Regions from separate parts of the Clostridium sulfidigenes genome, predicted to be linked through region 2. Evidence: riboswitches for the same ligand, from Rfam matches in the RefSeq annotation. Region 2 holds a riboswitch; each other region holds the start of a gene.
The links. A riboswitch is a leader RNA that binds a small molecule or an ion and turns the genes downstream of it on or off. The one in region 2 is predicted to bind S-adenosylmethionine.
Positions count from the first base shown of each region.

Region 1: linked by a shared signal. The riboswitch ahead of ACTNBA_RS06835 (methionine ABC transporter ATP-binding protein) and the one ahead of ACTNBA_RS12170 (Na+/H+ antiporter NhaC family protein) in region 2 are both predicted to bind S-adenosylmethionine.
Region 3: linked by a shared signal. The riboswitch ahead of metK (methionine adenosyltransferase) and the one ahead of ACTNBA_RS12170 (Na+/H+ antiporter NhaC family protein) in region 2 are both predicted to bind S-adenosylmethionine.

Region 1 is NZ_JBQHQR010000004.1:259,833-270,829, forward strand. It holds gene ACTNBA_RS06825 (MetQ/NlpA family ABC transporter substrate-binding protein) at 1-203, opposite strand, end outside; gene ACTNBA_RS06830 (methionine ABC transporter permease) at 252-902, opposite strand; gene ACTNBA_RS06835 (methionine ABC transporter ATP-binding protein) at 905-1,864, opposite strand; SAM riboswitch class I at 1,993-2,123, opposite strand; gene ACTNBA_RS06840 (hypothetical protein) at 2,197-2,586, opposite strand; gene ACTNBA_RS06845 (hypothetical protein) at 2,576-3,019, opposite strand; gene ACTNBA_RS06850 (hypothetical protein) at 3,041-3,766, opposite strand; gene ACTNBA_RS06855 (hypothetical protein) at 3,778-4,221, opposite strand; gene ACTNBA_RS06860 (hypothetical protein) at 4,208-4,645, opposite strand; gene ACTNBA_RS06865 (type IV pilus modification PilV family protein) at 4,632-5,075, opposite strand; gene ACTNBA_RS06870 (type II secretion system protein) at 5,056-5,499, opposite strand; gene ACTNBA_RS06875 (type II secretion system F family protein) at 5,521-6,717, opposite strand; gene ACTNBA_RS06880 (GspE/PulE family protein) at 6,707-8,212, opposite strand; gene dapF (diaminopimelate epimerase) at 8,369-9,196, opposite strand; gene recQ (DNA helicase RecQ) at 9,209-10,997, opposite strand, start outside.
Region 2 is NZ_JBQHQR010000010.1:785-11,781, reverse strand. It holds gene ACTNBA_RS12205 (methylcobamide:CoM methyltransferase MtbA) at 1-816, opposite strand, end outside; gene ACTNBA_RS12200 (cobalamin B12-binding domain-containing protein) at 832-1,488, opposite strand; gene ACTNBA_RS12195 (uroporphyrinogen decarboxylase family protein) at 1,534-2,604, opposite strand; gene ACTNBA_RS12190 (uroporphyrinogen decarboxylase family protein) at 2,640-3,509, opposite strand; gene ACTNBA_RS12185 (CobW family GTP-binding protein) at 3,526-4,437, opposite strand; gene ACTNBA_RS12180 (phosphatase PAP2 family protein) at 4,729-5,415, opposite strand; gene ACTNBA_RS12175 (class I SAM-dependent methyltransferase) at 5,617-6,378, opposite strand; gene ACTNBA_RS12170 (Na+/H+ antiporter NhaC family protein) at 6,598-7,905, opposite strand; SAM riboswitch class I at 8,029-8,138, opposite strand; gene pdxR (MocR-like pyridoxine biosynthesis transcription factor PdxR) at 8,352-9,770, opposite strand; gene ACTNBA_RS12160 (pyridoxamine 5'-phosphate oxidase family protein) at 9,934-10,407, shown strand; gene ACTNBA_RS12155 (AAA family ATPase) at 10,674-10,997, opposite strand, start outside.
Region 3 is NZ_JBQHQR010000002.1:384,649-395,645, forward strand. It holds gene secA (preprotein translocase subunit SecA) at 1-2,265, opposite strand, end outside; gene hpf (ribosome hibernation-promoting factor, HPF/YfiA family) at 2,519-3,049, opposite strand; gene ACTNBA_RS03770 (hypothetical protein) at 3,602-4,183, shown strand; gene ACTNBA_RS03775 (ComF family protein) at 4,625-5,305, opposite strand; gene ACTNBA_RS03780 (hypothetical protein) at 5,278-6,300, opposite strand; gene recD2 (SF1B family DNA helicase RecD2) at 6,315-8,522, opposite strand; gene metK (methionine adenosyltransferase) at 8,833-10,008, opposite strand; SAM riboswitch class I at 10,106-10,208, opposite strand; tRNA gene ACTNBA_RS03795 (tRNA-Tyr) at 10,442-10,526, opposite strand; tRNA gene ACTNBA_RS03800 (tRNA-Thr) at 10,532-10,606, opposite strand; tRNA gene ACTNBA_RS03805 (tRNA-Val) at 10,648-10,723, opposite strand; tRNA gene ACTNBA_RS03810 (tRNA-Tyr) at 10,729-10,813, opposite strand; tRNA gene ACTNBA_RS03815 (tRNA-Thr) at 10,819-10,893, opposite strand; tRNA gene ACTNBA_RS03820 (tRNA-Val) at 10,936-10,997, opposite strand, start outside.

The DNA of each region.
Region 1 (10,997 bases), on a different contig from region 2:
TTATATCCTTCATTCTCCAATAGTGGCTTTATAGCATTTTCCACTATAGCTTTATGAGGCTCTGGAGATACTCCTATAGCTATAACCTTATCTTCACCCTTAGCCTCTGAGCCTGCTTTTCCCTTAGAACCACAGCCTACTAAAGTCACCCCTAAAGCTAATGTTAACGTTAAACTTAATAATTTCTTTACTGATTTTTTCATGTATATATTCCTCCTTGATTATAAATTTCTAAACTTAAATTTTGAATACTAGCTTAGTTTCTTATATATGTAGTTTCCTAAGCTTTGAATAAGTTGAACAAATATAATTAAAACTACCACTGTAAATATCATAATTGGAGTATTAAATCTATTATATCCATAGGTTATAGCTGCTGCTCCAAGACCGCCTCCACCAATAGATCCAGCCATGGCAGAATAGCCTATAATGCTTATAATAGTTAAAGTAAGACCTGACGCAATAGATGGTAATGCTTCTTTTATCATTATTTTAAATATTATTTGAGTCTTAGTAGCTCCTAAGGATTGAGCTGCTTCTATAACTCCTTTATCTACTTCTTTTAAAGAAGTTTCAATAATTCTTGCAACAAAAGGAGCTGCAGCTATAGTCAAAGGTACTATGGCCGCTGTAGTTCCTATGGATTTACCTACAATAACTCTAGTAACAGGAACTACTACCACCATCAATATTACGAAAGGTAAACTTCTTAAAATATTTATAACCCCATCTAATATTTTATATATATATTTATTTTCCATTGGACCTTCTTTGGTTGTTAGTATTAAAGCTATGGCTAAAACCATACCAATAATTACTGCAAAGATCGTAGATATCACTACCATTATTAAAGTTTCTATTAGTGCACTACTAAGGATCCCTATAATTGCTTCTGCTGTCATAACTATAACACCTCCCATTGGAATTTATTCTTTTCTAAGTAACTAGTAACAACTTCCTTCCACTGTTCATCAACTCTTATGACTAATGATCCCAATACATTTTCTCTAAATCTTTCTAACTTGCCCCACACAATAGAAAAATTTACATTCAAATCTCTAGCCATGTTGGTTATAAATGAATTTTCACTTTTATTTGCCGGAAAATATATCTTAATATTGACTCCATCTTGAAATAAAATTTCTTCTTCTTCTCCTAAGAATTTTCTTAGAGAATATCCTGGTCTTAAGAACAGTTCATCTACATTTCCTTCAGCTTTAACTTCTCCACCTTCTACAAGCACTATTCGCTGGCATATAGACTTTACTACTTCCATCTGATGGGTAACCATTACTATGGTAATCCCCATTTCTTTATTAATTTTAGATAACAGCTCTAATATATCCTTTGTAGTTTTAGGATCCAGTGCTGAGGTTGCTTCATCACAGAGTAATATTTTAGGTTCTAAAGCTAAAGCTCTTGCAATTGCTACTCTTTGCTTTTCTCCACCACTTAACTCTTTAGGCATAGACTTTATCTTGTGGGATAATCCAACAATTTTCAACAATTCTTCTACCTTTTTTTCTATATACTCTTTATCATATCCCCATAGTTGTAATGGTAATGCAACATTATTATATACATTAGACCTTTTAAGTAAGTTAAAATTTTGAAATATCATTCCAACATTTTTTCTAAACTCTCTAATATCTCTTTCTGTCATAGAGGAAACTTCTTTTCCCATAACTTTCAAACTACCTTCATCATAACCTTCTAGTCCATTTATACATCTTAACATGGTAGATTTTCCAGCTCCACTGTGACCTATGATTCCATATACTTGTCCCTCTTCTATGGTAAATGATACATTCTTTAGAACTTTTAAACTCTCAAAGCTCTTATTGATATGTGATACCTCTATCATCATCTAGCACCGTCCTTTACTGTAGATATCCTATTTACTTTAAATCTAGATTTAATTATTTTGGGTAAAAATAAAAGCACTAGAGAATAAATCTCTAGTGCATAAAACTTCATGCATGCCAATTCATTCTCTTATCTTCCAGCTCAAAAAAGCTGCAGGATTTAGCACCATGACGCACATATAAAGATATATGATTCAATATATATACACAGGTTGCTGGGTTTCAAAGGGCCAGTCCCTCCACCACTCGTGATAAGACAATATTTACTTTTACCTTGGCACTAATTATACATAACAATAAATAAATAGTCAACATAAAAATACTAAAATTTTTAGATTTTTTTGAATACAAGAATAAAGGTGCAAATATCTTCTTCCACCACCAAAGAGTTAATTTCTTTTATTTCATCCATCTTACCTAAATCACTAAGTAAATTTTTAAAAGTAGTAAAATCCCCCTTACACTTGATAGTTACTTCACCCCAAGAGTCATAAACAACAATGTTATTTAAAGAAATATCATTATAACTTCTTAATCTATTTAAAAATTCTCCAAGTTTAAACTCTTCCTTTTTATTTTCTTCTACAAGGTTACTTACAACTAAATTTCTATGATTTTTAGCATTATTTAAATTTATTTGTGTTTTACCATAGGCTATTAAGAGTATTATAGTTGCTATAACTATAGTAATATTAATTAACTTATATTTTCTAGTATCCATTAATCTTTACCTTAGCTGTAAAATATAGCTCTTCCTTCTCTTGAAGAATAGATGAAACTTCAACTATTGAAAACTTTTCTTCTAAAATTTTAATACACATTGAATAATCTTCCTTATCTTTAATCTTTATATTAAATCCTATATTATTATCATCTATATTCATAGAATTTATCTCAAGCTCTTCCTTTGAAATTATTTCATAAATATAGTTATATGCAAAGGTTGTAATACTTTTTCTGTCATTATTTAATTCTATGTTTTTGTTATATTGCACTTTACCTACAATATTTAATCTCTTATAATGATTCCCTAATATTCCCATGGAAATAATTATAAATAATATAGAGAAATATATCAAAGTCCTTATTATATTTTTCTTATAGATATACCTTAAACTCTCTATATACCATTGAGGATAATATCCTTCTTTCATTGTCTCCCTCCCTTTCATAAATTAAGAATTTACAGGAAAACTCCTTTTCATCTCATATAAATTAGCAATCTTAACCTTTTCCCTTTTCTCATTTGTAATGATGTAAATTCCCTTATTATTATGTTCTTCTCCACTAATCTCTCTCAAAAATGCTAAGATTTCTATATTTACATTTTCTTTACTTCCATTTATAACTCTATTTGCTCTTATAGTTCCATTTTCTACTTCAATGATATAAACATACTTATTTTTATATATTATTAAAGTGAATTCTCCATTTTTTATCTTTTTGTTGTATTTATTTGTATATAACTGTTGTATAGGTATTACAAAGTTTATATTTGCTCCTAAAAACAATTCTCGATTCATTAAAAGTGAATCCTTTACATTTATGCAGTATATGGCTACCTCTAATTTTCCTCTTTTATTCCTAATAATTTCATAGTTAAATATTATATTTTCTATATCATAAAAAATTTTTATTACTTGATTTTTAACAATTAAATCTAGTTTATTTTTATTTACTTTAGGCACAAAAATATTATGTACAAATATCTCTTCTCCCTCTAAAATTATGTCCAAATTAAGCTTTCTTAAATTTTCCTCAACTGCTACATCAGTGTCTTTATAATTTTTCTTACAGCAATATGTGCAGTAAAAATTCTTATCCTTTTTTAAATCTTTAATCTTTTCTTTTACAAACTTTATTTCTTCTTCACTTATTTCAATCGTACACCTTTTCTTCATAACTCTCCCTTCTACTGTACTAAATTCCCCTTAAAAATATATTTAATTTTGCTACCATTAATATCTATAACGAACCTATAAACTCTATTTAATCCATTGATTTGAAAATACTTATTACTTAAATCATAGGTTATATAACTATTATCATAGGTGATTAGTTTTTCACCAGCCTTCCTTTCAAAGTATTTATCTGGAGTATCTGCATTTATAGTTTCTATATTATCTAGTACATAACTATTAAAACTAGCTATTAAGTGCTCCTTATAGCTATGGTCCTTATTTTCTTTCAAGTTATATTCCACATAATTTTTAATATAAGAATTTCTATTTATAAAGGATTTCATAGAATAACATATAGTTAGGGAAATAATCATTCCTACAATTACCACATAAGTTAATATCCATCCCCTATGAATTTTTCTATACTTGCTTAACCCTGTTTTATATTTTACCAATTGCTCTCTCTCCACTAATTCCTTTATTCGTAACTATTTTAATGAATAGAACCTTACCATTTTGCCTAACTTTAAATTCTCTCACATCATATAAAAGAGGCTGATTGGTGTGGCCTACTCCATGTTTATTCTTGAAAAAAAACCTAAGTTCATTCCCATCTAAAGAAACATAACTTTCTCCTACAGATGTAGGTATAATTATATCCCCCTCTTTTAAAAAACATCCTTCACCTCTATAATTAACATAATTCTCTATATACATAAGTGCTTCATAAATCCCTGTAATTTCACTAGAATAATACACTCGTTCCTTATAGCTTTTCATCCAAATACTATAACTGCTAATAATAACTGTAATTATTAAGGAGGAAATGCTTAAAGCCGCTATTAATTCTAATATAGTAACACCTTTAGCTTTTCTCATAATTACCCTTGTAAAATACATAATTTATTTCCTTTCCATCTTGAAACCTATATAAAACCTCTATTTTTATAATTTCTTTACCAGTTTCTTCAGTTCCCGTTAAAATTATAATTGGGTATTGTTTTACTTCATCATTTATAATATATTTTATATTTATACTACCTATAGCTTCTTCTGATAAATCACTAGTATTTATGAATCTAGTTTTTCCAACTATATCTTCTTTAATATCACCATAATCCATATTGCATAAAATAAGCTTTTTAACTGCATCTATCTGAAAAGTGGCCTTCATTTCCTTTTGCTCTTCTTCTTCACATCTTCCCATTACACCGTAAAAAGTAAGTGCTCCTATGAGAATAGTAGATATGATTAACATGCTTATTATAGTTTCTAACAGTGTAATTCCTTTATTTTTGCTTACTAACATAATCTGTTCCTACCTTTATGGTTATAACTTCTCTACGTCCCTCTGGATCATATATATTTATAGACCTTCCCAAAGATGTATTTCCGTCAATATCTAATGGTATAGTTATACTAGCATCATTAGATATATGTATCCTTAGTGAATCTGGTAATAGATAACTGTGTACTTTTACAGTTCCATGATATAGGTTTAATTCTCTACTTTGGATAACTAATCTAAAGAGTTTCCTATTATCATAATTATTTCTTGCATACATCTTACAGCTATTTATAAATTCAATTGTGCCATTAACCCCCTGTTCCATTTCCATGGCTAACTTCTTTTCATCATAGGAGTTTAAATGAGGATATATTATAAATGAACATATAGATAATATACCTAATACCACTATTAATTCTATTAGTGTAAATCCATTTTTCTTCATAGCTTTCTACCTTAATACCTTTTAAAACTTTGTATTGTACATATTAAACAATGGAATCATAATTGCAATTATGATAGATCCTATAAATAGACCTACAAAGACTATCAGTAGCGGCTCTATTAAAGATGTGATCCTATCTAATTTTCCTTCAAGTTCTTCTTCGAAAACTTCATTACAACATTGCAACACCTCTTCAATACTTCCATTAATTTCTCCTATATATATTGTTGATAAAAAATAATTTGAAAAAATATCACACCTCTTAAGGCCCTCATAAAGGCTATCACCTCTTTCTAATCCTTCTATACATCTATTTAACCTCTCCTTAATGTAAATGGCATTTTCACAATTTCTCAGTAAAATTAAAGAAGATTTTATATCAATACCACTACCTATCATCATTGAAAGAGCCATAGTAAATTTACAACAAAATCTATTTTTCTCTAAATTTTTCGTTAGTGGATTTTTATATTTTAAATTATAGGTTATCCCTTTCCCCTTTAGATAAATATGTATAAAGCTTATGCCTATAAAAATCCCTATGCCCATTGGTAGCATAAGTATACCTAGACTATTTATAACTCTAGATAATCCTAAATAAAATCTAGTTATATAAGGAAGTTTCATATTTTCTATATCCATAGAATTAAAAAATGCAGGTACTAACTTGTAAATGGCAATCATACCCATAATTAATACAAATATAAATAATCCTATAGGATAAGTACTTACGCTAATAATTTTCTTTCGCCTTTTATATTCCTTCATATAGTACTTTTCCATGAAAGTTAGAATCTGCTGCAATCTACCACTTTCTTCTCCAAAATGAATTAATGTTATAAAAAATTCGGGGAATACACTTTTAAACTTCTCTAAGCTTTCTGAAAAAGATAAACCACTTTTTATATTATTTATAACTTTATTTAGAATTTCACATAACCTTTTATCCCCTAAATGCTCTTCTAATAGTTTCAAAGCATTAACTAAAGGAATTCCCGCCTTTAAATTATTCTTTAAATTTCTGCAAAAAGTAGATAAATTCTTTTCTGAAATCCTTCTTTTAAACAAATATGTATTTTCTTTATGCAGCTCTTTGTAATTAATACAATATATTTCTTCCTCTTCCAATTTTTCCATTAAACTACAATGATCTTCTACTATAACTTTTCCTGATACAATTTTTCCCTTTACATTTATCCCCTTATACTTATACTCCATAATCCACTCCTAAGGCTTTTTCAATGTTATAAACCTGCATATTTCCATAATACTCTTCCACAGAAGTACTTCCCTCTACAACTAACTCCTTAAAATATTCATTCATAGTAATCATTCCCTCTTCAATAGCTATGTTTCTTAATATATCACTATCCCCACTATCCATAGACTCCTTTAATCTCTTTCCCATAATCATAATCTCATAGGCTACAGTTCTTCCTCTGTATCCAGTGCTATTACATTTAATACATCCAGTTCCTCTATAACCTTCTTCAACCCTATCCGTGGCTAGAAGTTTCTTTTCTTCCTTGGATAATTTATATTTCACCTTACACTTTTCACATATTAATCTTGTTAACCTTTGAGCAATTACAAGAACAAGAGAACTTTTTATTATATCTCCATCTATTCCCATGTTAGTTAGTCTATTTATAGCACTGCTGGCATCGTTAGTATGTAATGTAGTTAAAACTAAGTGCCCTGTTAAAGATGCTCTTATAGCTACTTCAGCAGTTTCCCTATCTATAATTTCACCCACCATTATTACATCAGGATCCTGTCTTAATACTGCCTTTAATATATTTCCATAGGTAGCACTACCTTCTCCTATGGAAACTTGATTTATTCCCTCAACTTCACACTCCACAGGCTTTTCTACAGTGACTATATTCCTAGTTTCTTCGTTCAACTCATTTATCATAGAATATAAAGTAGTAGTTTTACCACTTCCTGTAGGACCCGTAATTATAATTAAACCTTGTTTAAACTTTAATATGTTTTTTAAGAGTCTATAATCTTTAGGTGTAAAACCTAGCTTATTTATATCTAACAAAGGTGCATTTCTTTGTAATATTCTTATTACAAATTTTTCTCCATGAACAGTAGGCATTGTAGATATTCTTAAATCATAAATATGTTCCTTTACTTTAAGATTTATCTCTCCATCTTCTGGAGTATATTTATTAGTAATATCCATATTTGCCATAACCTTTATTCTTGTGGCTATTACCTCATAAAGATTTTTAGGTAAAGTACTAAAAATATTTAAAACTCCATCTATTCTATATCTTACAGTAATTGTATCCTTCCATGACTCTATATGTATATCACTTGCACCTTTTTCAATACCTTCTCTAAAAATCGAATCCACTAAAGAAATAATGGGTCCTTTTACTTCTTTATCAAGCTCCTTTTTAGGATACTCTTCACCTTTAAGTCCCTTAACTATTTGCTTTCTATAAATTTCTTCATAATATTTATCTAAATAAATCTTAAATTGATCTATAGTACATAAGTTAAATATAATTTTTTTCTTTAAAATAAATCTTAATCTATTAATTTCTTCATTGGAATGCTCCGTAAAGGTAGCTAAATAAATCTCATTATTTTTTATGTCATAAGGTAAAATGCTATACTCTTCACACACTTCCTTGGAAAGCATAGACATAGCCTTCGTATTTATTGCTATTGAATCTAAATCTATTTTGTTGATCACCAGTTTATCTCCTTAAACATATTAAAAATATAATCTTCTTTTGTCACAACTATAATTGTTACCATTTATTTCTAATATAATTCTATAAATAAATAAAAAAGGGTTTATATTAAAACAAATTTATAAATTGTTTTAATATAAACCTTTAATGTTCACTTATACTGCTATTTCACCCTTAAATACATTCTCCGCTGGCCCCGTCATCATTATTCCATCCTCAGTTATTTCTATAGTTAAAATACCTCCTGGAGCCATAACCTTCACAGATTTATCTACTAAATTTAATTTATTACAAACCACCACCGATGAACAACATCCTGTTCCACAGGCAAGGGTTGGCCCTGCTCCTCTTTCCCAGGTATTAACCTTTATTTCCCCTCTATTCACAACTCTACAAAAGTTAACATTGGTCCCCTGTGGAAATAATTCATGGGTTTCTATGGCTGCACCTTCTTCAACCTTAAACCCTCCCTCTTCAGTTAATAAAACAGTATGAGGAACTCCAAGTAATAATGAAGTTATATTATAGCTTTTTCCATTGGCACTGATATCTTTTTTAATAATTTCTTCCTCTCCTAAGGCAGGAATAAACTTTGGATTAAAACTCTCTCTTCCCATATTTATCTTAACAGCTTTTACCTTATTATCTTCTATGAATAGATGACAAACCTTTATACCATCTCCTGTTTCAACGGTAAACTCACTTTTTCTTACTATGTTATTTTCATATACGTATTTTACAAAACATCTTATTCCATTTCCACACATACCAGCATAGGAACCATCACTATTTATTATTATCATTTGAATATCAGCAATTTTACTTCTTCTTACTACTAATATTCCATCTCCTCCTATGCCAAAATTTCTATCACATAACTTTTTAGCTAAAGTACCTAAATCATTATGTTTTACTTCCATATCTTCAAAAACCACAAAATTATTTCCTGCTCCCTGCATCTTTATAAATTTTAAAATTTCCATAATATTCTCCTCTTAAAAATAATTCTTAAGTATAACAGCTCTTATAGATTCATAATTAATTGTCTTAGGTAACTCTGCCTTTACCTTACTGACCTTATCATAGCCAACTCTTTCACAAACTTCCATGATAATTTTTTCTTCATCTTGGTTAAAAAACTTATTTAAAGGAATAGTAAACTTAGGTCTTCCATACTCCTCTATATACTCTGTAACGTATCCAAGTATAGTTGAAATTGATACCTCAATCTCTTCAGCAATATCCTCAATTGCAAAGTCTTCATTTAACATATCTAAAGCTATTTCCTTATTCTTTCTTTCATCTCCATCTATAACTATTCTTTTTTTCTTTTTTTCTTCCCATATAGGAGTTATTCCTTCTTCTTCTATATATGTATTTACTGCTTCTATTAAAGTCACTCCATATTTTTCTATCTTCTTAGGCCCCATACCCCCTATATCCTTTAACTCTTCTAAGGTTTTAGGATACCTTCCACTTATCTCTTTTAGAGTATTTTTTGCTATGATATTCTGTTCCATAGCACCTTCTATCCTGCCTAACTCCTTTCGCACTAAAACTAACCTTTCAAATAGCTTTTTATCAGTATTTACATAAAAATCCCCTGATTCCTCATTAATACTGCTAACTTCTTCTGATTTAGTTACACTAGCTTCTTCATAGCTTTTGTCAGAGTTACCCTTTTCCTTAACAGTTAGATTGTTAGCTTCAACATACTCTATAATAGCACTTTGAAATTCCTTTCCATACTTACTATACTTAGTTTCTCCCACTCCAGATATCTCTAAAAACTCCCCCTTATTTGTAGGGTGCTTAACACTCATTTCCCTAAGGGTTCCATCACTAAAAATTATATATGGAGGAATTCCAGCAGCCTTTGCCATGTTATATCTAAGTTCTCTTAATATATCAAAGAGTTCATTTCTTACCTCTGCATTAACTTTCACTTTAAATTCTTTAAAGTGAACTACTTCCTGACCTCTAAGTACTTCCATAGACTTATTATTTAATGCAAGGACAGGATAAGTTCCTTCAACTTGATTTATATACCCATGAGAAATTAATGTGTTTATAAAAGTTTTTAGGTTTTCACTTGAATAATCCTTCATTATTCCATAGGTAGATAACTCTTGAAAATTAAACTGTGTAACTTTTTTATTTTTTGATCCTCTAAGTACATCTATAAGCATAGTTGCACCATAGTTTCGTTTCATCCTATATATACAAGATAATACCTTTTGAGCATCTACAGTTTTATCAACTATTTCTCCCTGATTTAAACAATTACTACAATTGTTACAGTCATCTTCATAACTTTCTCCAAAGTAATTTAAAATATATTTTCTATAACAATCATTACTATAAACAAAATCCACCATCTGCTGAAGTGCTTTATACTGATTGTTTTTTCTCTCTGGATTTTCTATACTCATCTCTATTAAATACTTTTGAACATGGATATCTCCTGGAGAAAATAATAATATACACTGACTCTTCTCACCATCTCTACCAGCTCTTCCAATCTCTTGGTAATAACCTTCTATATTTTTAGGCATATTATAGTGAACCACATATCTTATATTAGACTTATCTATTCCCATACCAAAGGCATTAGTTGCCACCATAATCTTAACTCTATCATAAATAAAATCTTCTTGATTCTCTTTTCTTTCCTCATCAGATAAACCCGCATGATATCTAGCTATATTATATCCCTTACTAGAAAGCTCTCTATAAATATTATCTACTTCCTTTCTAGTAGCTCCATATATAATACCAGAGTTC
Region 2 (10,997 bases):
TCGTGCCTCACTCATACTAACAATAGAGTCAAAGCTTAGAACATCACTTTTTATTTTATTTACCTCTTTATACACATTTTTCATTTGGCCACATATGTGCACAATAGTTTTTCCCTGTACTTCTTGAATAGCATCCACTAGCTTATTGATATATTTTACAGCAAATTCTTCAAATAACTTTGGTCCTAAAATTTCACCAGTTCCACTAGGGTCAGAAATAGCAATTATATCTGCCCCTGCTTCTATTTGTTTCTTTGCAAATAAAATTAATTGATCGGTAACATAATCAACATATTTATGAGCTTCTTCATTATTTTTTCTCAGCTCTTTATAAAATACTACAGGTTCCATAACAGAACTAGCAGTGCTTATTGGCCCTGTTAAATTCCCTATTATAGGAACATTACTTCCCTTTGCTTTTAATAATTTAATTGCATCAATAACTACTTTAGTTCTTCCCTCCTGAAAATTAATCTCATGGAGTTTCGTCCATTCCTTTACTGAATCTATCGCATACTCCACAACATGAGGTTCATATATGTTTGACCCCATATTCACCGTTGCTCCAAACTCTTCAGACTCAATGGTCATACAAAAAGGAACTCCATAATTTTCAAAACAGCCCTTTTCATATACTGCAGTAGCCAAATCAGCCATAGTTTCCGCATTACTATGAGCCTTTGAAAAATCTATTCCAAGGTCTTCAATTACTTCTGTTGTAACCATGTTCATCATGCCACCAGGACAAATACATGGAACTCTATCAACCTGTTCTCTGTTGAAAACCATATTTAATCGTTCTCTTGGAGATATCATATTACATCCTTCTTTCTAAGCTATATTAAGCATTTTTTTTGCTAATTTTACTGCCTCCACAGCATTGGAACTGTACCCATCTGCACCAATGGTATCTGCAAATTTTTGAGAAATTGGTCCTCCACCTATAAGGACTTTAACTTGATCTCTAATTCCTGCTTCCTTTAATAATTCAATAACTTTTCCCATTCCTGACATAGTTGTTGTCATTAAGGTTGACATGCATACAAAAGAAGCGTTAACTTCTTTAGCTTTGTCTACAAAACTTTTAAGCGAAACATCCCTTCCTAAATCAATCATTTCAAAACCAGCAGTTTCCATCATAATTTTTACTAAATTCTTTCCTATGTCATGGGTATCTCCTTCTACAACTCCAATAACTCCCTTTGGCTTGCTATTTCCTTCTTCTTCTATAGGAAGATGAGGTCTTAATATTGATAGCCCTTCATACATTGCATCTGAGCATAGTAATACATCTGTTACGAAATATTCTTCCTCTTCATATAATTGACTTGCACGGTTCATACCATCTACAAGTCCTTCCATAATACCATCAAAGGCTTTATACTTTGCCTCTACATATTCCTCACAGGCTTCTATTACCTCTTCTTCTTCCATCTCTAATACGCCATCGGATAATCTTTTTAATAATTGTTCCTTAGATGCTGTCATTATTATTCCTCCATTTTAATTGCAAAATTTTTCAAACAAATATTTTTACATGAAATTTTTCGGATCTATTGGCCACTTTCCATATTTTCTTGCAGATGCCATAAATTGATCAATATTCTCTAAAGGAACATTTCCTGAAAGGTCGCAACCCGATGCTAAAATATAGCCACAAGGACTATCATAAGCCTTTTGCATGCAAGTTTTTACTGCAGAATCTACCTCCTGTGTACTTCCTAAAATTAGAACTTCTACTGGGTCTACATTACCTAGAATTGGAACTTTATCCCCTGCTACTTGTTTTGTATAAGCTAAATCAACTCTATTATCTATACTTAACATGTCGCAACCGGACTTTACCATGTCCCCTACTATTGATGTTGTGTCTCCACAAATATGGTAACAAACTAAGCCTTTTGCCTCATGAATATCCTTCATTAAATCTATAGTGTAAGGTAATACAAATTCTAAATATTGTTTTCTATTAAGAATTGTTCCTGAAGCAATTGGGTCACATAGCAATATAAGAACACCTCGTTTTATAAATTCTCTACATATCATCTTTAATGCTTCTGTACAAAACTTAACTAACTCATGTACTTTTTCGGGATTTTTTCTAGTTGCTCTTAAAAAATTTTCTGTTTTATAAATACTTGCTGCTGCAGTAAAAGGTCCAGATATTAAAACCCCTGTTGGAACCTCGTTTCCTAACTTATCAATTAATATTTCTGCAGCCTCAATATGTAATTGGAAAAGTTTATCATTTTTTAATTCTAACTTTGACATATCAAGTTTATCTATATCATTTAAATCCTCTAAAACATAACTCATAATTGCTGGTACAGATTCCTCTGGATCATTCATCTTACTACCTAATGCAATACCTACACCATGTAATCCATATTCAACCACTAATAAATCGTTTCCAAACCTTTCATAACAAGCTATCTGTGCTTTAGCTTCATTTAACGCACTACTTCTTTTCTCTTTGTGGGTCATTCCTAATGCTAGTCCAGACATAGAGCAAGCTACAGGCATTGCAAGTATTCTGTCCATAGGTTTTCCTGTCATGAAGGCATTTAACCTTTCAATTGGGGTCATTTTATCATCCTTGTGCATATACAACCATCTCCTTTTTTTAAGGTGCTATTTATTTATAGTAATTCAAGGGTTTTAATAACCCCATCTTTTAACTGAAAATCTTTATTTTTCATGCATGTTTGTCCAACAAACTTTGCTAGTCCTATAGCCTTTATGAAGCCTTCTTCATAGTTTAAAGGTCCTCCTAAGGAAACATCCTTCCACACTGCTTTATCTGTTCCTAGTAAAGAAAAAGTAGTTTTCGGACAAAGTACTATTATTATTTCTTCATTTATGATTTTATCCATTGTTTTTAATAAAGGATAAGTAAACATTTCCACTACTTGTTCTGCAAACTTAGGTCCAAGAATATTAACTCCCCCAGAAGAGTCTGCATAGCTAATGATGTTCACCCCTACTTTTTGTGCTTCTTCTATAAATTCAATTATTTCATGTTGAAATTTATTAAAAACTTCCCTAATTAACTCTGGATTCTTTCTAAAGGTTTTGAAAACAACTCTTGGTTCAATTAAAACATTCATTATTGTAAATGGTCCCGAAACATTTAAAACCACATTTTCACCTTGTTCTCTCAAAGACTTACAGGCTTTTAATACTTCGGAAATTCTTCCCTTTGAAAAATCAATTTTAGGTAAAGACAACAGTTCTTCTATGGTTGTACAAATATATTCTTTGGCTCTTGGTCCTATATTCTCATCCCCAAGATTAACTTTTCCCCCTAGTGCCTCCCCTTCCACAGTATGACAGAAGGGTAGTGTACAAACATTGGCCTTATAGTATTCCTTAAGCTCCTTGGCAAGTGTCACCATACTATCCCAATTTTTATAAGCATCAGGAAATTTCAAATTGGTTTTTTCAATAATTTCTTTACTAATTCCCTGTTCATTACCATATGTACATTTATAATCAATTATTTTTCCCATGGTACCCCCTAATTTATTAATAAAAAATTCCTACTATTTTTTTCTTATCTAAGTTACTGCCAATTACGGTTACCTTTGTAGTTTTTACCGTTTCTAAATACTCCCAATGATAATGGTGTGGGGTATAATCAAAGTAAACCAGTTTCTTTGTAGAAAGCTGAACAATTCCCTTAGCTCTTACAATAAAACCATCCTCCTGTTGATTTAAAGAAAGTAATATTTTATCTATTTCTTCCTCTGAAAAAGCCCTTAGCTTATCTATAGAAAAAGTTTGAAACATCTTATTAGCTGCCAAAAAGGCAGGCCTATCCTTTAACTCAATCTCATAGGATTCCATACTGTTTATTGTTTCAACAATTTCTTCCCCTGATAAAGAAATCCATGGCTCTTTAAAAATTGTAGCCTTGGGATTTATTAAACTTATTTTCCCAATAATCTCTTCAACTTCACTATCCACTAGATTCTCAAAATGACTTAAAAAAATCATCTGAGCATTTTCTATTTGATCTAAATAAAAACTTCCAAAGTTCTCACTGTAATCATTGAAGGAATCTACATCTACAATGGTAATAACATCCCTAATCTTTATATTTAAGGTTGAATTTAAGGAAACTCTATTACAAACCTTTAGTATATCTGATAAACTACCTACACCAGAAGGCTCAATAAATATATTATCTGGTTTATACTCTAAGACTAACTCTTCTAAGGCTTTATTAAAATTTTCTGTAACAGTACAACAAATACACCCAGAATAAATCTCCTTAATTGGAAGACTATGTTGTATTAAATCCCCATCAATGCCAATATTGCCAAATTCGTTTTCAATTAAAGCATTGCTTCCTTGCATATTTGGAATTACTTTATTTAAAAAGGTTGTCTTTCCACACCCTAAAAATCCCGAAATAATATTTATGTTAGTACCCATAATTCCCCTCCATACATCAATACTCTTAATTATAGCTTTTACACTTAAGGCAGTCTAATTTGAATTTCAAATAGAAAGTTGCCATTTAATTGAATTTACCTATACATTAAATTTCATTATATTTCCAGTTGTAACTTTAATATGGGAATTAATCACATGGATTTCTTTGATATATTGTGGTTATCCAGTACAAAATTAAAAATATGTTTACAAAAGAACAAGAAAAATGACACCATAAAAAGCCCCCTCTCAAACATAAGCCTGAGAGGGGACAATATCACAACTTCATAGTTATTGTGCCATACCCTTTTCATCATCTTTCTTTTTATTTTTAATAAATCCCTTTAGGTAGTTTTTATTGTAATATAAATATTCTATAATCTTATAAACTGCCTCCACTAAAACTAATCCAGCCAACAAATCTATAATCACATGTTGTTTTACAAATTGAGTTGAGATTATAATTAACCATCCAACTATATTAAATCCAATCTTATATTTTGTTGGCATATTTTTAAGCTTATTTATTCCCTTTAAAACTGAAAAAGTTGCTGCTACATGAATACTAGGAAAACAATTATAGGGGTTGTCCCTACTATATATAAACTTTACAAAATTGCATAGCAAATCATCATGGATTATTATTGGCCTTGGAACATAGGTTTGAAAATTTAGATAAATTATAAGACAAATACAATTAACTATATTTAAAGTCAAAAGTGAAATGAAATATCTTTCCTCATCACAATAACACATTATTATAAGTGAGATTATTAAATTTGGCATATACATCATATATGGAATAATGAATACACTTACAAAAGGAATTAAATCATCTATATCTGTATATACGGAATGTAATTTGGGATTTTGATAATTATTTATAAAAAAATAGCATATACTAATTATTCCTATGGAAAATATCCATAAATATGGTTTTATAGTCTTCACATTATATTTTTCTAGTAACCATTTCATAAATTTCACCTTCATACGAGAATATTATATATTAATATTATATTATTTGTAAATTTTTATCTACGTTAACATTTATAATTAATCAAAAATTTAAATATAATTTTTTATATCTACTACACAAAGCTATTACTTTTTCGTATTTGATCACTCCCTAAAGGAAAAATCCCTCAGACCGTAGTCTGAGGGAACATTAAGATACTTCTATTTAACAGCAACAGCTTCAAATGTAACGACTTGCTCAGAATTTGATGGATACTGACCAAATTTATAATCTGAAGAAATCACAATATTTTTAAATCCTATACTTTCAAGTATTAATCTAAACTCTTCTACTCCATACCATCTCAATGGGAAACGCTCTAATTCAGTTTGTAAAAGTACCCCTTCACGCCACTTTTCATATCTCCCATGGGAAATGGTATATTGATTTATATAGTCAACCTCTACAATTTTATTTTCTAATGTGATTATATCTCCATTAGTGCAGTCCCAAGTTTTTGTGGAAACTGTACCTGTTGAAATATCTGTTTGCAAAAATATATCAACAATTAGTCTACCACCATTAGACAAATGCCTATAAAAGTTTTGTAATGCTTTTATTGAATCTTCTCTATTATGTAGTAGAAGGAATGTTCCCGTTGGCACTATAATAGCATCATATTTTGTATCTTGTGAAAAAGACTCCATCTTACCTTTAAAAAGTTTAGGATTCAAACCTCTTTCTTTACAATTATGCTCACATATATTTAACATATCTTTTGAAATATCAAATGCATCCACATTTAATCCTTTTTCTAAAAGCGGAATTAATATACGCCCCGTTCCTGTTGCAGGTTCAAGAATAGGTCCTTTGCAAGACTCTAATCTATTCATGTAAAATTCTACATCTCCAAAAGAATGCCCTATAGGCTTATCCATATCATATACTTCTGAAGATAATCTACCATAATAACTTAACATCATTTATCACCTTTCTTCCTTGATTTATCATAAATACTTATTTGGGGACATACTATACAATGACCTTGTACTAATAATATTTTCGATTCCTTACTATAATTCAATGTCACCTCTAACTGCCCCGTTCTAATAAGTTAATCTTATTATAACAACAACCTTTAAAGAAAACTGTTCCTGTTTTGCTAAGTATTTATAATAAAATATGATTTCAAGTGAATAATGTTATAGCTTCTCTTTGATTTTTAGTTTTAAATAAGGTATAAATACAATTGCTATAAGGGCACTTATCCCCATTAAATATGGATAATAAAGATATTTCATTATGATAAATGGTGACAATTTAGCTAATGCTGATGCTGATAAAAGTTGTGCACCATAAGGAATAATTCCTTGGGACACACAAGAAAACATATCTAATATACCCGCTACTCTTTTAGGTTCAATATCATATTGATTAGATATATCTTTAGCTATAGGTCCTACAGTAACTATAGCTATAGTGTTGTTAGCTGTACATATATCAACTAAACTAACTAATGTGGCAATTCCAAATTCAGCTCCTATTTTACTGTTAACTCTTTTTGTAATAAATCCTAGTATAAACTCAATTCCTCCATTGAATTTTATAATTTCAACCATTCCACCAATTATCACTGAAATTATTACAAGCTCAGACATTCCCCCAATTCCTTTACCTATGGCCTGCAGTAGACCTATTATATCAAAGGCTCCCGTAAATATTCCTATGCTTCCTGCAAATAAGATTCCACCAACTAGCACCAATAGCACATTAACCCCTAAAAGTGCCGCAAGTAATACTCCTACATAAGGTAAAACTTTAACTAAACTATATGAATAATCCCCTACTACCTTAGAATCTTGCCCCAATGTTATAAAAGTAAATATTAAAGTTGTTATTATTGCTGCTGGCAATACAACTGTAAAATTCATTCTAAATTTATCTCTCATCTCACAGCCTTGAGTCCTTGTAGCTGCTATAGTTGTATCAGAAATCATAGAAAGGTTGTCCCCAAACATTGATCCACCAACAACAGCTCCAACCACTAAAGCTATAGGTATACCTGTCTTAGCCGCAATTCCAGTAGCTATAGGAACTAAGGCTACTATTGTTCCCATGGATGTACCTATAGATATTGCTATAAAACATGCAATTATAAAAACTCCAGCTACTAGTATGTTACTTGGTAAAAATGTTAGCCCTAAATTAACAGTAGATTCTACAGCTCCCATAGTTTTAGCAACCTCTGCAAAAGCCCCTGCCAATATAAATATCAGACACATTAAAATGATGTTTGGTTCTCCTGCTCCCTTGCAAAATACATCTAACTTTTTATCTAGTGATACTTTTCTATTCATAAATAATGCTACTAATGCTGCTAATAAAAATGGTACAGTTACAGGCATAGCATAAAAGTCCTTTGTAACTAATGATATCCCCATAAAAACTGCTATAAAAATAAATAATGGTAACAAAGCAATAGCACTGCCCTTTTTCAAGTTATCTTTCATTTTTTCCTCCTTAGTTAATTAATGTTTTAATTTTTTGTATAAGATTTAGTGATCTTAGGCATCTGAAAATAAAAAACTTCTTGCCTTACCTAAAAGATAATGCAAGAAGTTATGTTCTTCCAATTCTTATCTTCCAGGTTAATCCTGCTGGATTTAGCACCATAAAGTTTAAAATAACTACCTTTGGTTGCCGGGCTTCATAGGGCCAGTCCCTCTGCCTCTCTTGATAAGATACTATATTATATTTTTAAATTCTTTATAAGAATAGCATTGGTTTATTATTATGTCAATATAATTAATCAAAAGCATTTTTATCCATGTTTTATCAAATAAACCCTCAGTTTCTTTTTCTATTTATTTATGAATAACAGCCTTGCCATATTATATATTTAGTGTACCTTTATTTTACCTACCATGTCTTCCGAAATTTCACCATTGAATTTTCATTATGTTAATGTATTGAACCATGCAGTGTGTAGCAATGCGATACCTTCTCGTATCTGTTGTTCATTCAGTAAACTGTATCCTACAAATATAATGTTTCGGGGGCAATCATTCCTATCATTCCAAAATGGAATCATAGAATATACTTTGACTCCGACTTTTTCTGCCTGTTTAATAAGCCAATCTTGTTCTTCACCACCCGGGAACTCCAAAACGAAATGCACCCCTGACCCACGACCATGTAATATTACTTTTTTGCCAAACATTTTCGTCGCTTCCTGCATAAATATATCATGACACCTTTTGTAGGCGATGCACATTTTTCGAATATGACGCTCATAATTTCCCTCTCTCATATATGTAGCTAAAACACGTTGCGTTAACCATGATACAGGAGAACTATGAGAACAGAATAAACTATGATACCTCTTTAGCAAGCGTACTGGCAACACCATATAGTTCACCCTCAGAGAAGGGGAAAGAGACTTTGAAAAAGTTCCGATATAAATAGTACGATCTTCGGCATCTAAAGAGTGAAGTGCTGGCACTGGATTGGCATCATATCTGAGTTCGCTGTCATAATCATCCTCAATGATATAAGCATCGTTAACATTTGCCCAATTAAGGAGCTCCTTACGCTGAACAATTGACATTACAGTTCCATAAGGGAATTGATGGGAAGGTGTTACATAAGCAGCACATGCATTAGAGCAGTGAATTGATGAAAGGATAAGTCCATCTTTACTAGCTGGGATTGCATGCACATTATAATTGTTGTTTATAAATACATCCCTTGCTCCATTATATCCTGGTTCCTCCATTGCAATGATGTTATTTTCTTTACGCAGAAGAGTGCACAAAATATTTAAGGAATATTGTAGCCCACAACCGATGATAATTTGTTCCTTACTACAAACCATACCTCTTGATTTGTACAGGTGTCTTCCGATTTCTTCTCTTAAAAACAGATCACCCTGTTTATCTGGATAATGATTAACTACTTCCTTTTGCGATGATAGGAGAACTTGAGATGTGTATTTTCGCCATAGCTTGAAAGGAAATTGCTCATAAGGAAGTGTACCGTACTGAAAATCATATAGAATTACAGGTTTCTTCAGCTCTGATTTTTGGGTAGATAAGGCATTTATATCTTGCGGAACATAATTTTTCTCCGTAAATTCACTTGAAGTATCCATAACAAAAAATCCTGACCCATGTCTTGCTTGAATATATCCCTCCACTGCAAGCTGGGTATAAGCCTGACTAACAGTATTGCGTGCAATACCTAATGTTTGGGCTAGTGTACGAATACCTGGAAGCCGTTCTCCATGTTCAATATTTCCTTGTTCAATATCTTTTTTCACCTGATTATAAATTTGAAGATACATTGGATCGTTTGAATTTTCTTGAATATAAATCATATAATTATAACCATCCTTATACCAAAGTGTATCCTATATTATATCATATAAGTGTAACTTTTAACAGGTTCACTTCCATGCTATAATATGTTTAATTCTATATCAAGTACATATATATCTTGAATAGAAATCAAGTTTACATGATTAGGAGGATAATTAAGTTATGCAATATAGAATGAAGAAATTTCAATTAACGTTGGAGCAGATTGATGAGCTCCTTCATCGTGCGGATACCGGACGATTCGCTACTATCAATGAGAATGGTTATCCATATGTGGTTGCCATGCACTTTGTTTATTACAATAACAAAATTTATATGCATGGTCTACCAAAGGGACAAAAAATCGATAATATAAATAGAAACCCCAAAGTATGCTTTGAGGTTGATGAATTATTTGGTCTCTTGACTGACAATATCGAGAATGCCTGTGACACCGAGGCAGAGTACAATAGCGTCGTAATTCTTGGAAACGCTTCACTACTTGAGGACTTGGATTATAAACATGAAGTGTTAAATAAGCTAGTTGAAAAGTACACTCCGCAGTTTGCTGGAAAAGAGCTTCCTGATAAAATGATTAAGGGTACAGCTGTGATTGAGCTTGATATGGTAGAGTGTACAGGAAAATATCATAAATAGAGCAAAAGATAAACTTATTTTGTCTAATTGCCATAAAAACCAAATATGATTTTCCAATAGAATTTATCCCGCTTTTTATTGCGGGATATTTTTTATTATCCTGCTCTAGAATTGAAAAGCAATTCCTATTAGTTATTAGACGTCACTAACTTTTCTTTCTTCTGTATACCATAAATTTTCGTAATCACCCTGATTTTTACTATGAAATCCTTCCTTTTATTAAATTGGCTATAGAATACTAATCATCTATCTACTCTTCTACATCATCAAAACTCCTTTTCATATCTTTTGAAAAATTCGTAATATGAACGCACATTTTCTAATTCCGTCCACTTTTTCACATCAACTGGATTTTCATCAAGATCATATATTTTTGCTCCACCCATAGCAAGGAGAAAAGGTGAATGTGTTGATATAATAAATTGACATCCTAAAAACCGTGCAGAGTCCTCGATAAATTTCATTAATTCCATCTGACGTTTGGGAGAAAGGCTGTTTTCAGGCTCATCCAATATGTATAATCCGTTTTCTCCAATTTTTTCAATAAAATATCGAAATGCACTTTCTCCATTTGAATACTCTCTTACATT
Region 3 (10,997 bases), on a different contig from region 2:
ACCTTCCATTTGATACGCTTGTGCTGGATCTTGTTGCTTATATGCTCTAAGTCCTATACCTTGTTTTAAGTGATCCATACTATCAATATGATCCATCCACTTAGAATCAACTATCTTAAGCAGGATAACTCTTTCAATTTCTCTCATTTGCTCTTCGCCAAATTCTACTTCTTTTTCAGCATATAATTCTATTGCTTTATCTAGTAATAATTCTACAATCTCATTATTAGATAACTTAGCAATTTCATCTACTGTAACAGTATCTTTAGGTAGATATATATCTTCCATGTATTTTACTAATTTATTTAATTCATCTTCAAAAGTATCATCTACACCACTAATATGAGTATTAACTGAACTTTCTATAACATCCTGTATCATTGTTTGTATTTGATCTTTTATATTAGCTCCCATAAGAACTTCTTGTCTTTGTTTATAAATAATTTCTCTTTGTTTATTCATTACGTCGTCATATTTAACAACATTCTTTCTAACGTCAAAGTTATTTCCTTCAACTTTTCTTTGTGCACTTTCTATAGCACCACTAACCATTTTACTCTCAATGGCATCTTCTTCTTGAAGCCCTAATTTATCAATCATACCTCCAAGTCTCTCAGAACCAAATATTCTCATTAAATCATCTTCAAGACAAATATAGAATCTAGATTCACCTGGGTCACCTTGACGACCAGAACGTCCTCTTAATTGGTTATCTATACGTCTTGATTCATGTCTTTCTGTACCTAATATCTTTAAGCCTCCAAGTTCTACTACTCCTTCTCCAAGTTTGATATCAGTACCTCTACCAGCCATGTTAGTAGCAATAGTTACAGCACCCTTTTGTCCAGCTAATGCTACAATTTCTGCTTCTCTTTCATGGTACTTAGCATTTAATACTTGGTGTGGTATTCCTTTTTTCTTAAGCATAGCTGAAATTACTTCAGACTTATCTATACTTACTGTACCAACTAAAACTGGCTGACCTTTTTTATGAGTTTCTGCTATCTCATCTACTAAACACTTATATTTTCCTTTAATAGTCTTATAAACAACATCTGGATTGTCTACTCTTGCTATTGGCATATGGGTTGGTATTACTATTACATCAAGACCATAAATCTCTCTAAATTCAGCTTCTTCAGTTTCAGCAGTACCAGTCATACCTGCAAGCTTAGTATACATTCTAAAGTAGTTTTGGAATGTAATAGTTGCAAGGGTTTTAGATTCTTTTTCAACCTTAACTCCCTCTTTTGCTTCTATAGCTTGATGTAATCCATCACTATATCTTCTACCTTCCATAAGTCTTCCCGTAAAGTCATCAACAATAACTACTTCTCCATCTTTTACTATATAGTCCTTTTCATTCTTCATTATGTGGTTTGCCTTTAACGCTTGAACTAAATGGTGTTGAATATCCATATTTTCAGGATCTGCATAATTTTCTAAATGGAAGTATTTTTCTGCCTTTGCTATACCTTCATCAGTAAGTATAACGGAATTTCTCTTTTCATCTATTAAATAATCTTCTTCTAATAATCCTTTAACGAAAAAGTCCGCAATTCTGTAAAAATCAGTAGACTTATCTCCTTGACCTGATATTATAAGTGGAGTTCTAGCTTCATCTATAAGTATTGAGTCAACCTCATCCACAATAACATAGTTTAATTCTCTTTGAACCTTTTCTTCTTTATAAACTACCATGTTATCTCTTAGGTAGTCGAACCCAAATTCATTATTAGTACCATAAGTAATATCACAATTATACATTTGTTGTTTTTCTATCTGCGTTTGACCATGAATTATAACTCCTACTGTAAGACCTAAAAATTCATGAACTCTTCCCATTTCATCTCTATCTCTCTTAGCAAGATAGTCATTAACTGTGATTATGTGCACACCTTTACCAGCTAAGGCATTTAAATAAGAAGGAAGAGTGGCAACTAAAGTTTTACCTTCTCCTGTTCTCATCTCTGAAATTCTGCCTTGGTGTAATACAACTCCACCTATAATCTGAACATCATAATGTCTAAGACCAAGAACTCTTTTAGATGCTTCTCTAACTACTGCAAAAGCTTCTGGAAGAATATCATCTAAAGTCTCACCTTTTTTTAATCTGACTTTAAATTCTTCTGTCTTTTGTCTTAATTCTTCATCACTTAATTTTTCTATAGTCTCTTCAAGTGAATTAACCTTTTTAACTATTGGCATAATTCTTTTTATTTCTCTTTCACTGTAGGTACCAAATATCTTATTAAATATTTTCATCTAAAATCATCCTCACTCTTTCTATCTAAGGTTTGTTAGCTATAATCATCACATAAATACTAATTAAGATTATATCAGTTATTCTTTCTCACTTCAACTTTATACCTATAATTTTCATCCAAAATAAGTAAATTAATGCTCAATTTTAACATAGAATTAATAATTTCTGTTACTATAAAAAACTCTATAGCTAATGCCATAGAGTTTTTATTAATATAATAAGTATATTTTTAACTTTTCTTTAAAATTAAATTTAGAAATCTTGTTCAATTAAACCATAATTTCCATCTTTTCTTTTATAAACAACATTTACTTCCTCTGTATCGCCATTCATAAATACGTAGAAATCATGTCCTAAAAGTTCCATTTGTAACACTGCTTCTTCTTGACTCATAGGTTTTATAGCAAATCTTTTAGTCTTTACTATCCTTGGCTCTTTTTCTTCATCATAGTCAGCATATCGTTCTATATTATTAAATCTTAAAGAATTGTCATAATTTCTTCTTTCAAGCTTAGTTTTTTGTTTTCTTATTTGACCTTCAAGCTTGTCAATTACAGTATCTATTGCATTATACATATCTCCATTTCTTACTTCTGCTCTTAATAATGCACTGTTAAACGGAATTATTACTTCAATTTTGTGTATATTCTTCTCCACACTTAGTGTAGCTGTAGCATTTTCATTATTTACAAAGAATTTATCCAATTTTGATAACTTCTTTTCTACTGCAGCTCTAAGCCCTTCAGTAACCTCGATATTTCTTCCTATAACTCTAACTTTCATAATTCCAGCTCCCCTCATATTAAAAAGGATTATTGTGATTCCTTTTAATATTTCTATTTTGTAATTATATTTTAAGCTTTACTATAAATACTTGCAAGAAGACTTTACTTAATATTCTGAAAAGTTTTCTTTCTAGCCTTTTCTAGCTTACTTTTCCTTCACTCTACGACTTATATCGCCCTTACATAGTATATGATTTTTTTCATATTTTATGTTATAATAAAACTACATGTGCTGGATATAACATATCAAATAACTAATTGTTACATAATTTATTAATAACATCTAAAATCACATCTTATAATTAACCACAAATAAATTTTCAATTTTAAATAAATAAATAAATAAAAGGCAGTCTAAAAGATTGCTCATTAGTATCATAAAATATAAAGTAATATTCAAAAATAACTTTTTACCACAAAAACTAGAATTTAATTTCCCGTATTTTATAATGATAATTTTATTCTAACCTTTTCGATTTCTACTTATATACTTAAATGTTTAAAATTATATATTATAATAAAATATTCATTATATGTAATGGAGGCTAATATGAAAAAGATTAATGAACTAATAAAAAATATCTCTCTTACTCTTTTGTTTGTTATGCCAATTATAATTATAGTTATAAAAAGTAATGGAATTACACTTATGAATAACTTATATATATATGCATATCTAGCAGTCTATATATGTATAGCAACTATATATGTAAAAATAAAAAGAGATAAAAATGTATTAAAATTTACGCTTATACTAGTAACTATTTATTCAATAGCTGTTCTTCATAATTATATCGGTACATATGAAATAAATAAATTACAAAACAAGAATACAATAATAGTTAATCATTTTTATGATAGCTTTCTTGGTGGCGATCCTGATGAAACAAATTCCAAATTTTATAAAAGAGTATTTTTTCTCTTTAAAAAGGATTTGAATGCACCTACACTTCATGGTAATTATTCTATATATCAAGAAGATGAATATATAGTAATAGCAGGTGACGCTGCTAAAAATTTTATTGACTCATATAAAACTTCTGAGGATAATAGTTATTTTAAAAATACATTTAAAAATAGCAATTTCGAAATTCTTCCAAATAACCTTATAAAAATAAATTTAATTTATTGATGGTGTTCTAGAACCTATTATATAAGATATAGTTGGTCATAAAAAAAGTTCTGAGATTACTCATAAGATTTACACCCATATAAATAAAGAAAACACTAAGAAAGATCTTCAAAATTATAGGATAAGTGTACCTAAATAGAGGTGATTTATGATTTCTAGGTCGGGAATTCTTAAAAAATATAAAAAAAGTGCAGGTCCGTAAACCTGCAAACCCTTAAAAACAGGGCACTTTATGTCGTTTGACCTGGTCTTTGACCCCACACTCGCCTACTGGAGCTTTTGCTACCCAGAATTACCCTCTCACTACTAACCCTCTCGCATTATAATACGGTAGGACTTACTTCTAAGCCGCACCATGCTCATTAAACATTTTATTTAACTTACGTGGATCGTTTCGCCTGCGACTGGCATCGACTTTCAACCACAAACCCGACTCTTATATTATACTCTACTTTTCGCCACTGTCAATATAAAAACTTCATTGGCCTTTATTTCCTTAATAGCTTTTGCTGCATAAAAAGCTGTAGCTCCAGATGTGATTACATCATCAATAATGAGTACTCTCTTTCCTTCTATTTCTTTTTTATTTTTAACTATAAAAGAACCTTTTATATTTTCCCATCTTTTTATATTGTCTAATCCAATTTGATCTGCACTATCACTTGCTTTATAAAGCAATTCCTTGTAAGGAATTTTACAATTTTTACTTATATATTTACAAAGTACTTCACATTGATTAAAACCTCTATTTTTTAAAGCAGATTTACTACTTGGAATAAAGGTTAATATATCTATCTTATCCTTTAAATTTTCTAATATAAAATCACTCATATAACCTGCTAATATTTTTCCTGCTAAAAAACTCTTATTGTATTTAAGTTTTAAAATCAATTTCTTCAATTCATAGCCGTAGAATCCTAAGGAATAGCTTATAAATTCCTCATCTTGGTGAGTTATTGAGGACTCTAGATTAATTATATTAATGCTCTTTTTACATTTTTCACAAATATAATCCTTATCTTCATATTCATCACATATTATGCATTTATCATCTATTCCATATATAGTGGACAATATATTATCTACTATCTGTTTTATAATTTCAAAACTCCCTCTTCCCAAGCTCTTTTATTTAACTCCCTTAAAATATTTTTACATCTATCCATATCCTCAGTTTCACTATTGCAAAGAAAAATAACCTCTTCTCGCTCTGCCATAGATCTTCTATTTATCTTACTAGATATATAAACCAAATCCTTATAATTAAAGTTATCATTATCTGCAAAAAAAATCATAATATTCAAAGGATGCACTCCATAATAGTTCTCATTATAATTATTAGTAACCAATATACCATACTCTGCTAGTAAAAATTTAGACAGTTCCTTCTTGTCACTCTCTCCTGTTATATCTTTAAATATATTTTTTGTAAGCTTATGGTCTATATTAGAAAGATAATTATAAACCTTATGAGTTCTCTCATCATCTGGAGTATATATTAAAACCTTCTTATTAGTATTTATTGACCACTCTAGGTATTCATATACGCTCATAGGTATTTCTTCTTCTATATTTACTCTAGTTACCATAACCCTAGGTTCAGCAATAGGAACTTGTTTATCTTTTCTTAAATTATATAATATTAACTCATTATGAAAAATTGGTTCCGTGGAATAACTAATCATAGTTCCATAGTTATTACATAGATACTCCATTAGCTTATTTATAGATTCATTGCTATATATAGGCCTAGAATTTATTTCATCATATATAATAAAGTCAAATTTCTCCTTTAAGTATAAGGCTCTGCTGTGGGTACATATATTAACTTTACCTGTATATGCTATATCATTCTCACCTTCAATAGAATTTATAAAAATTTTATTAATCAATCCTAATATCTTTACCTCTTCTATATCTGTATTTATTATATATAATATCTTTTTACTTTCTTTAAAACACCAGTTAAATACCTTATTAAAAATTTGTTTTTTATTATTTAATGCAGAAATTATATTTATTTTATGCAACTTCTTTTTAGCACCATCTAATATGGTATCTTCTATAGATTTCTTTGATGCCTCCACTATCTCTCTATTGGTTTTTATAAATGACATAAAATCGCTCCTACCTACATATGAATTATCTCTCTTATTCTCCATTTAAGTCCTGAATATCTCTCAAAACTTCTATTGTTATCTTTCATAAATTCAACCACTTTAGAATTACCTACCAATACAACTAACTTCTTAGCCCTGGTTATTCCAGTGTAAAGCAAATTTCTGTTCATCAGTAGCGGTGGTCCCATAAACATAGGCATAATAACTACAGGAAATTCACTTCCTTGGCTCTTATGGATAGTAACTGCATAAGCTAAAGTTATTTCATCTAAGTCGCTTTCCTCATATTCTACGATTTTATCATCTTCAAAGCATACAGTAATCTTATCCTCATCCTCACTAATTTCTGTTATATACCCAACATCTCCATTAAATACACCCTTACCTTCTTCACTGGAATTATTTTTGCTCCACTTTAGAGTATAGTTATTTTTAATTTGCATAACCTTATCTCCTACTCTAAAAATCATATCTTTAATCTCAACTTCATCCTTATCTTTACTTTTAGGATTTAACACTTGCTGAAGTTGTATATTTAAATTATCTATTCCCATAATTCCCTTACGCATAGGTGATAATACCTGTATATCTCTAACACTATCCCATTCCACATTAAACTTAGGAAGTCTCGTTTTCACTAATCCAATGATTTTTTCTAACATCACTTCACTATCTGCAGCTCTTTCAAGATAGAAATCACTATTTTTGGTATTTAAAATAGGCATCTTGCCTTCATTTATTAAGTGGGCATTTTGTACTATCATACTTTCTTGACCTTGTCTAAATATCTCATTAAGTCTTACAACTTTTACTGCATCGCTTTCTATGATATCCCTAAGAACATTTCCTGGTCCCACTGATGGTAGCTGATCCACATCTCCTACTATTATTAGTCTAGTTCCCACTTGCATTGCTTTTAAAAGAGCATTCATAAGACTTATATCTACCATAGAGGCTTCATCCACTATTAAAACATCACACTCTATGGCAGATGTTTCATTTTCTATTTCATCTACCTCTTCTTCACTATAGCTTCCTATTTCCAAAAGTCTATGGATAGTTTTTGCTTCTCTACCTGTAGCTTCAGCCATCCTTTTTGCTGCTCTTCCTGTAGGTGCAGCCATAAATACCTTAAGTCCTAAACTCTCAAAAATACTTACAATACAATTTATAATTGTTGTCTTTCCTGTTCCGGGTCCCCCTGTTATAACCTCTATTCCATTAAAAAAAGCACCCTCTATAGCTTCTTTTTGAGAATTGGCTAATTTAATATTTGCTTTACTTTCAAAGTCATTAATTTTCTCATTTACATTTAAACTTAACTTATCATAATTAGTAGTGGCTAGTTCTACTATTTTACGTGTTACAGACATCTCTAGATAAAGATAGGACATACTATATACCGCATCTATATTATCTACTACCTCTACCTTAATCTTTCCATCAATTATCAGCTCATAAACTCCTTCATCAAATTTCTCACTGTTTATCTCCAGAAGTTTCATTCCCTTATCCCTTAATCTATCCATAGGTATAAAGGTATTTCCTATAGTACAAAATTCATTAATTATATATATAACTCCACTTTTTATTCTAAATAGAGAGTCCTTCTCTATGCCCAAGCTCTTAGCTATGGAATCCGCTGTTCTAAACCCAATTCCACTTATGTATTCTGTTAATATATATGGATTATCCTTAACTATATTTATGCAGTTAACTCCAAACTTCTTGTAAATCTTCATGGCCATATTAACAGTTATGCCGTAACTTTGAAAGAAAATAATAATATCCTTAGTAACCCTCTGCTCTAAATAAGATTTCATAATGGTATTTATTCTCTTTTTACCTATGCCAGGAATCTCTTCAAGCTTTTCTATATTACTATCTAATATTTTTATTGTATCTTCTCCAAAAAATTCTACTATTTTTTTTGCTGTAACCTTTCCTATACCTTCAATGACTCCACTAGCTAAATATTTTTCGATGCCACTAGTAGTTGTAGGTATTATTTCATGTATGCTTTCTATTTTAAACTGCTTACCAAACTTAGGATGAACAGTCCACTCCCCTTGAACACTATATTCTTGGGATTCATTTATAAATGGTATTGTGCCAACAATGGTGACAACTTCCTTATCACACCTTAGTTTACATATTGTATACCCATTATCATCATTTCTAAATACAACTGTTTCAACTATCCCTTCAATGGTTATCATAAAATCTCTCCTAATACCTATTATTATCTATCTATAACTATTATTATACCAAATTATATCTCATATATATTAACAATATAATAAGATTTAGTAATATGACTCAGTTTAAAGTAAAAATAATTATCCTTGTTAAACCTCATACACCATATACACTTAATTATAACCTTTTAAACCAAACTCCACTCAGTACCTTCGCTGAGTAAATGATTCATTCCAAATCATAGATTTGGATTATCTACTTAAAAAATCCACACTAACAAATCATATTGTTAATGTGGATTCTTATTGGTAAATATATATCTTTAATTACTTATATATATTTCTTTATTTCTTCAACCTTATTTAATTGCTCCCATGGTAGGTTCAAGTCATTTCTTCCAAAGTGACCATAAGCAGCAGTTTGTTTATATATAGGTCTTCTTAAATCTAATTCTTTTATAATAGATGATGGTCTTAAGTCAAAAACTTTATTAACTATATCTACTATCTTATCTTCTGAAAGTTTTCCAGTTCCAAAAGTATCAATTTGTATAGATACTGGTCTAGCAACACCAATAGCATATGCAAGTTGTATTTCTAGCTTATCAGCAACACCAGCAGCTACTAGGTTTTTAGCTACCCATCTTGATGCATAAGCAGCAGATCTATCTACCTTTGTTGGGTCTTTTCCTGAGAAAGCTCCACCACCATGTCTACCAGATCCACCATAGGTATCTACTATTATTTTTCTACCTGTAAGACCTGAGTCTCCTTGAGGTCCACCAATAACAAATCTACCTGTAGGATTTATATAGTATTTTGTGCTTGCATCTAATAAATCAGCAGGTACTATCGGAGCTATAACATGCTCTTTTAAATCCTTCTCGATTTGTTCTCTTGTAACATCTGGACAATGCTGAGTTGAAATTACTATAGTATCTATTCTAACTGGCTTATTGTCTTCATACTCTACAGTTACTTGAGTTTTTCCATCTGGTCTTAAGTAAGATAAAGTTCCATTTTTTCTTACTTCTGCTAGTCTTCTTGATAATTTATGAGCCATAGATATTGGAAGAGGCATATATTCTTCAGTTTCATTTGTAGCAAATCCGAACATCATACCTTGGTCTCCAGCACCCGTAGCCTCATCATTGTTCATTTGACCTGCTTTACTTTCTAAAGCTTCATCAACTCCCATAGCAATATCACCTGATTGCTCATCTATAGATGTTAATACTGAGCATGTATTGCAATCAAATCCATATTTTGCTCTATTGTATCCAATCTCTTCAACTGTATTTCTAACAACCTTTTGGAAGTCTACATAGCAGTTTGTACTTATTTCTCCCATTACAAGAACCATTCCTGTAGTAGTTGCAGTTTCACAAGCTACCCTAGCATTGGGATCTTTTTCTAATATGGCATCTAGTATTGAATCAGATATCTGATCACACATTTTATCTGGATGTCCTTCAGTTACTGATTCTGACGTAAATAATCTTCTCATTGAATTTTCCTCCTTAAGTATTTAAATATTACCGACACTTAAAATTAAAACCTCTTCTTATCAGACAAGAAGAGGTTAGTATATTTCAAACTAAACTTTCTTATCTTGCAGAAAATACTGCAGGAATTGGCACCATTGCTTTTAATAGCCGGTTGCTGGGTTTCATTGGGCCTTTGTCCCTCCACCACTCTTGATAAGAGTTATATTATTAATTTATACATAGATAATAGCATAGGGAAATTTAACTGTCAACACACTTATCTATTAATATAAATAATTAATATTTACCATTATAATAACTTTCTATATGCCATTAAATATATTTTAAACTTAATAAAAAGATTTATTCAATTATTATAAAATACTTATTCAATTCTTATTTTATATTTTATTAAAAATAAAATAAGACACTAAGTAAACTTAGTGTCTTATATGGTGGAGGAGGACGGATTCGAACCATCGAAACGAAACGTAACAGATTTACAGTCTGCCCCCTTTGGCCACTCGGGAACTCCTCCATTTATGGAGCTGGCAATAGGAATCGAACCTACAACCTGCTGATTACAAATCAGCTGCTCTACCGTTGAGCCATGCCAGCATATTATATAATTTTGAAATTTAATGAATTATAATTCATTATGGTGGTCGCAACAGGGATCGAACCTGTGACCCCCTGCTTGTAAGGCAGGTGCTCTCCCAGCTGAGCTATGCGACCTTATATGGTGGAGGAGGACGGATTCGAACCATCGAAACGAAACGTAACAGATTTACAGTCTGCCCCCTTTGGCCACTCGGGAACTCCTCCACTTATGGAGCTGGCAATAGGAATCGAACCTACAACCTGCTGATTACAAATCAGCTGCTCTACCGTTGAGCCATGCCAGCATATTATATAATTTGTGCAGTTTAATGAATTTAAATTCACTATGGTGGTCGCAACAGGGATCGAACCTGTGACCCCCTGCTTGTAAGGCAGGTGCTCTCCCAGC